3 regions of the Herminiimonas arsenitoxidans genome follow, and region 2 is predicted to be linked to each of the others. Evidence: predicted binding sites of a transcription regulator. Region 2 holds the regulator's gene; each other region holds the start of a gene.

Region 1 (2,277 bases), 1.4 Mb from region 2:
GCGGAATCGCCCGCAACGGACAACATCTTCAATACAGGTGCAGCAAGGTCGCCCAGAATCGATGCGGCAATCGCGCCGGTGGCTGCGATGTCGGCGTTGGTCAGGTCTTCTACGATGTAGCCATTCAATGGCTTGAGTAATGCGTTTGGGTCGAGCATGTGCGGTGTGGTCATTTTTAAAATTGATGTTGTTTGTCTGCGCTTATCAGGCGAAGACAAGGGTCGTTGCAATATAACTTAAAACCTGATGGTGATGAAATGGAAATGCGCCGTCATTTGTGATGCGCAAGCGAATCTGTTTAAATGGTCTGCAATCAGCTGCCGTTTGTGCGGTGCTACATCACTCTCAATCAAGCGAGGAATCACTTATGTATACATGGCTACTGCCCGCGGTAAAAGCGATCTTGCCGCATGTGGGCACGATCATCTCCGCGACCTTGCCGGTTTTCCAAAGCCGCAAGGTTGATGCGAATGCTGCAACGGAAGAAGCATTGTTGCAGCAACAAATTACGGAGCTGCAAGAAGTTGCCTCGCATAATGCGGTGCACATCAAGGAGCTGGCCGAGCAATTGCAGCAAATGGTGATCACGCTGGAGCAGGGTGTGATTGCCAATGAGCAGCGTTACAGGCGTTTGTCGCTATTGTCCGGTATTGCGTCTGTGTTGTCGATTGCGGCGATAGGTTTATGGTGGTTTGGTGCGCGTTGATAAAGTCAAAGTCGCGTCAGTTCTTACGTAGCAAGAATTGCCGTGCGGCATTGCTCGCATATAAAAGATGAACTTCCAACAATAATGGCAGTCAGTAAGAAGACGTGCATCGCCGATTGATGTAATCGGTCAGGCACTTCTTGGGCGTATGCAATGTTCGCCTCCTTATTATTCAGTAAAGGACTTGCCATGATAAAACTACGTACAATTCTCGCTGGCACGGCAGTGGCCATGTTTTCGCAATTTGCAGCGGCCCAGCAGGCCCAGATATGTCCAGGCGCTATCCTCGTGCCTGCTTCGGAGGCTCCATCTAATCCTAACGACCCACGATATACCGATCAATCGCGCTTGAATTACACCGCTGATCCTTTGGTTAAACGACGTATAGAAGCAAGTGGTGGAACACCCTGCCTTACCCCAGCACCGACCAGATAATTTTCGGATTTGACTGATACTTACAAGGCGAGAGCGCGCAAGTGCTCTCGCCTTGTTTTATTTGCGGCGCATATTTCGATGTTTGTGTGATGTTCCAGGCATGTACTTCGCGGTCCTCACCTCTGCAGTTCTTTGAGTAAAAATCCCTAGTAATTTACTGTGTATTTGTACAGTAAATGATATGCTGCTCAGCATCTTGTTTCGTCCATCAAATGTTCATGAGTAGTCAGCAAAGCCATATCGCTCATCTTGATATGGATGCCTTTTACGCTTCCGTTGAGTTACTGCGTTATCCCGAATTGCGTGGTCAGGCTGTCGTGATCGGTGCGGGTTCTGCACATCAACCGGTATTGCAGGCTGATGGCACACGCAAGTATTCGCGCTTGCGCGACTACGCTGGGCGCGGTGTGGTGACGACCTCGACGTATGAAGCGCGTGCGCTGGGTGTGTTTTCTGGCATGGGTTTGATGAAGGTCGCGAAGTTGGCGCCGGATGCGATCCTGTTGCCGACAGACTTTACGGCGTATCGCCATTATTCAAAATTGTTCAAGACAGCAGTCAGCGCGATTGCGCCGAAGATGGAAGATCGCGGCATCGATGAAATCTATCTTGATCTCAACGACCAGACTGAGGATATCGCCATCGTCGCGCAGCGCATCAAGGATGCAGTTGTTGCGGCGACAGGTTTGTCCTGTTCGATAGGCATTGCACCCAACAAGCTGTTGGCGAAAATCTGCTCCGATCTTGAGAAGCCGAACGGTTTGACCATCTTGACGCAAGCTGATATCGCGACGCGCATCTGGCCTTTGCCGGCGCGCAAGATCAATGGCGTCGGTCCACGTGCGGCAGAAAAGCTGACGGCGCTGGGCTTGAACACGATAGAAGAATTGGCGCATGCAGATCCGGCCGTGCTGCATGCACATTTCGGCCGCTCGTATGCGGATTGGTTGGGCCGGGTATCGCACGGTATCGACGATCGTCCTATCGTCACGTATTCCGAGCCGAAATCGATCAGCCGAGAAACCACGTTTGAGCATGATCTACACGCCAAGCGCGATCGTGAAGCGCTCGGCCTTATCTTTACCCAGTTGTGTGTACGCGTGGCTGGCGATCTGGAGCGCAAGGGTTATGTTGGT
Region 2 (2,277 bases):
AAATCTTTCAGTGTGTCCACGTCTTTGTAGTCAACTTGTTCTACGTGTGCAGCTGTGAAGCGGCAGAATTTTTTACGCTTGAACAAAGGGTTTTGTTGTTTGCGTTTTTCTTTGAGTTTGCTTTTGTCGAATTTTTTACCGAATGCCATTTTGGGCTCCTGTATCTAAATGTGGGTCTCGAAATCTGTGAGATGGAAAACAAGGCTTTTGCTGTTACGGCTCTTACGTGCCAGAAAACCAGTGAACTGAAATGTCCCGCCTAATTCGGCTTGATTGAATCTGCCTGAAATTTCTCCCGCGGCAATCGCGGCAACTTCAAACTCGACCAATCGTGGAACACCTGCTTCTATCTGTTGCGAACTGTGCAGTAAAACTGCTGACACAATCGGGACACCTGCCGGGGTGTAGCGCAAAATTTCACGCTCGGCGATGGTGGCTACAAACTGAAGTTGATTCACTCTCCTGATACGTCGTTGCAATAATTAGGCAGCAGGTGCCTCGGCGCGATGGCTCTTGGCAGCATCTTCCTTCTGCACAGCCTTCATCATTGGCGATGGCGCTGTTTCAGCCTTCTTCATTTTCACTGTCAGATGACGCAGAACGGCATCGTTGAATTTGAAGCCGGTTTCGATTTCAGCCAGTGTTTCGCCGTCACATTCGATGTTCAGGCAGACGTAGTGGGCTTTAGCCAGTTTTTGGATCAGGTACGCCATTTGACGGCGGCCCCAGTCTTCCACGCGATGAACAACACCACCGCGTGCGGTGACGATGCCTTTGTAGCGTTCGATCATTGCAGGCACTTGCTCGCTTTGATCCGGATGGACGATAAATACGATTTCATAATGACGCATGTAAGCTCCTTTTGGACGGATTGAAGATTGCCCACCTCGGCGTCAAGACGAGTGTGGGAAGAGGAAAACCAGCAATCATACGCGTACGAGCTAGAAAACTCAACGCTTTCAAGCATTTATCGCAACCTTCCGTACCGAATGTGCAGTCATTTCACCCATATTTGAGCAAATCAGCTTGCATTTAGGCATGCACTGTATAAAAATACAGACTGTTTATATGAACAGTCCACGGCAACGTGCCTTCTCACGCGCCATTTCAAGCCAGGCTACGCAATGATCAAACTGACAGCACGCCAAGAGCAAATTCTGAATTTGATACGCGACGCGATCGAAAATACCGGTTTCCCGCCGACACGTGCAGAAATTGCAACAGAACTCGGCTTTCGCTCTGCCAATGCCGCAGAGGAACATTTACAAGCACTGGCACGCAAAGGCGCGATTGAAATTTCGCCCGGCACCTCACGCGGCATACGCTTACGCGATATGGGTAGCAATGGCGCGGAACGTTTCCCCGGCCGACAAATGGCCTTGCCACATCCAGCTTTGATGCAATTGAGTCTGCCGCTGGTCGGACGTGTAGCCGCCGGCTCACCGATTCTGGCGCAAGAGCATATCGAAGCGACCTACGACGTTGATCCCGCGCTGTTTTCGGCTAAACCTGACTTCCTGTTGAAAGTACGCGGCATGTCGATGCGCGATGCGGGAATTCTGGATGGCGACTTATTGGCGGTGAAAAAAATCGATGCTGCGAAAAATGGCCAGATCGTGGTTGCGCGCTTGGGTGATGATGTCACCGTCAAACGCTACAAGAAGTCCGGCTCCTTGATCGAGTTACTGCCGGAAAACCCGGATTTCGAACCGATACGTGTCGATCTGTCGCGCGATGAATTTGCGCTGGAAGGTTTGGCTGTAGGTTTGATGCGTAGCTGGAACTAACACCAGAACTGAAGAAAAAATACCGGATTTATCCGGTATTTTTTTGCTTCGCTAAAATCTGCTTCGCAATCCCGCGCAGGATATTCACTTCTTCCGTTTCCAATTGTGTACGGGCAAACAAACGCTTCAGGCGCGGCATCAACTTCTTCGGATTATTCGCATCCAGAAAATCGATCGCTACCAGCGCCTGCTCCAGATGCGCGTACATACCGTCGATCTGCGTCATGCTCGCAGCCTCGCCCTGAAAACCGATATCCGTCGCTGCACGCGCATCTCCCACCGTCGCCATGCGCGCCTCGTAAGCCAAGACCTGCACGGCTTGCGCCAGATTCAACGATGAATAATCCGGATTCGCTGGAATAGTAATCAAGACATTACACTTTTCAACAATCTCGTTCGGTAAGCCGAAGCGCTCATTGCCAAAAACCACTGCAGCACGCAAAGAAGTCTCTTCAACCAAGCGTGTCGCCAACACACGTGGCGAAATGAT
Region 3 (2,277 bases), 2.1 Mb from region 2:
ACGCACTTTGTTTTCGATTTCACGCGCCAACTCAGGACGTTCTTTCAAATAGTTACGTGCATTGTCTTTACCTTGGCCGATGCGTTCGCCGTTGTAGCTATACCAGGCACCCGACTTTTCAACGATTTTGGCATCGGAACCCAAATCGAGGATTTCACCTTCACGTGATGTGCCTTCGCCATACAGAATGTCGAAATGCGCTTCCTTGAATGGAGGTGCGATTTTGTTTTTAACGACTTTGACCTTGGTTTCATTACCAATCACTTCGTCGCCCGATTTGATCGAGCCGGTACGGCGGATGTCCAAACGCACGGATGCGTAGAATTTCAATGCATTACCGCCGGTAGTGGTTTCTGGATTGCCGAACATCACGCCGATTTTCATACGAATCTGGTTAATGAAGATAACCAGTGTATTCGTGCGATTGATGCTGCCTGTCAGCTTGCGCAAGGCTTGCGACATCAGACGTGCTTGCAAACCCGGCAACGAATCACCCATATCGCCTTCGATTTCAGCACGTGGCGTCAATGCAGCGACCGAGTCGATAACGATCAAGTCAACCGCACCCGAGCGTACCAGCGCGTCGCAGATTTCCAGCGCTTGTTCGCCAGTATCTGGTTGCGAGATCAACAGGTCGGATAAATTAATGCCGAGCTTTTGTGCGTAAGTGACGTCCAGTGCATGTTCTGCATCGATAAACGCGCAAGTGCCGCCCAATTTTTGCATTTCTGCGATGGTTTGCAGTGTCAGCGTAGTTTTGCCGGATGATTCCGGACCGTAGATTTCGACCACGCGGCCACGCGGCAAACCACCGACGCCCAAGGCGATGTCCAGTCCCAGTGAACCAGTGGAAACAACCTGCACTTCCTCGACGACAGCGCCGTCTTCCATGCGCATCACCGAGCCTTTACCGAATTGCTTTTCGATTTGCGCCAGTGCGGCGGCGAGTGCTTTACTCTTATCAGAGCCAGGAGCGTTCTTTTTGTCGTCCATGAAGATTCTTTCGACTGTTGGTTGAAACGAAACGGGTTTTATACAGTGTTTGAAGCCAGAAACCATACTGTATAAAAAAACAGTGCTTTACGCAAGCAAGTCTTGCAATTTTATTTTAAATGTCTAAAAAGGAAACTTTTTGATGACTTGCAGCAACACACTTCTACAGCCACTTGCCCGGTGCAGTTAGTATTTCAACGTAAGATATACGCAATCAATATCATTCCTTGCCCTCATGCATTCGTACGACGATCTATTTGAAATAGCCTACAAAAAGGAAAAAGCTGCGGGCCGTCGTCTGGCAAAAGCCAATGCGCTATCCGAAGAAGCAGCCTTACAGGTCGTATTGAAAGCAGTTGCAGGGGAAATACCACTCAGCGACCTGATCGCTATACGCAAACAAGAAAAAACCAATGCGGCGACCAGAATCGCCGTTCGCAAACAGCTCAAGGCAGATGCCAGACAGAAAAAACTAGAGGTAGGACAAGTCGATCCGACTGCTTGGCTAGCTTGGTTCGACGGTGCCAGTCATCCCAATCCGGGCAAAATGGGCATAGGCGGCTTACTCAAGGATCCTAGCGGCAATACAAGCCACATCAGCTTCGCCGCCGGCCTAGGCGACAGTAGCGAGGCCGAATATCTCGCACTGATTGCCGTGCTGGAGGCGGCCATTCATGCACGCGCAGACAAGCTCGTGATCTATGGCGACAGCCAAGTCATCATTAACGATGTGCAAACAAAAAATGGTGGCGCAGCGATCTTGAGCGAGCAACGTCAACGCGCGCAAAAACTGATTACCCAACTCAAGGATGTCACCCTCACCTGGATTCCACGGGAGAAAAATATAATGGCCGATGCCTTGTCGCAGCAAGCAGTTAAGATGATTGCCGCAGCACCCATGTAATCAGCTACTCTGTATATATAAGAAACAAGCCTAAAAGCGATGCCGACTTGTCTTGCCGCTCTGGGCGAAACCCAATAGACTACGAGCCAACTTCCTCCTACCTCCATCCCATGCGAATCCTGCTTGCTGAAGACGATAGTGTTCTTGCTGACGGTTTGACGCGTTCACTGCGTCAGTCCGGTTATGCGACCGATTGCGTTAAAAATGGCCAGGAGGCTGATTCCGTCTTGTCTACACAAGACTTCGACTTGCTGATACTTGATCTGGGCTTGCCCAAAATGTCAGGGCTCGAAGTGCTGCAACGCTTGCGCGCACGCAATTCTCGCTTGCCGGTCTTGATCCTGACTGCCGGTGACTCAATAGAGCAGCGCGTTAAAGGA

What was found. The regulator LexA, encoded in region 2, represses DNA repair genes until DNA is damaged. The targets are predictions, from matches to a motif close to ACTGTATNNNNATACAGT.
Region 1: dinB (DNA polymerase IV) is a predicted target of LexA. The motif match lies at 1,298-1,315, and genes of this name have one in related genera.
Region 3: recA (recombinase RecA) is a predicted target of LexA. The motif match lies at 1,060-1,077, and genes of this name have one in related genera.

What each region holds. Positions count from the first base shown of each region.
Region 1 covers NZ_LT671418.1:2,556,969-2,559,245, forward strand. The annotation lists gene BQ6873_RS12060 (hypothetical protein) at 1-158, opposite strand, end outside; gene BQ6873_RS12065 (hypothetical protein) at 368-706, shown strand; gene dinB (DNA polymerase IV) at 1,360-2,277, shown strand, end outside.
Region 2 covers NZ_LT671418.1:1,172,867-1,175,143, forward strand. The annotation lists gene rpsR (30S ribosomal protein S18) at 1-149, opposite strand, end outside; gene priB (primosomal replication protein N) at 165-458, opposite strand; gene rpsF (30S ribosomal protein S6) at 483-851, opposite strand; gene lexA (transcriptional repressor LexA) at 1,125-1,787, shown strand; gene BQ6873_RS05505 (RNA methyltransferase) at 1,816-2,277, opposite strand, start outside.
Region 3 covers NZ_LT671418.1:3,295,544-3,297,820, reverse strand. The annotation lists gene recA (recombinase RecA) at 1-993, opposite strand, end outside; gene BQ6873_RS15650 (ribonuclease HI family protein) at 1,229-1,897, shown strand; gene BQ6873_RS15645 (response regulator) at 2,008-2,277, shown strand, end outside.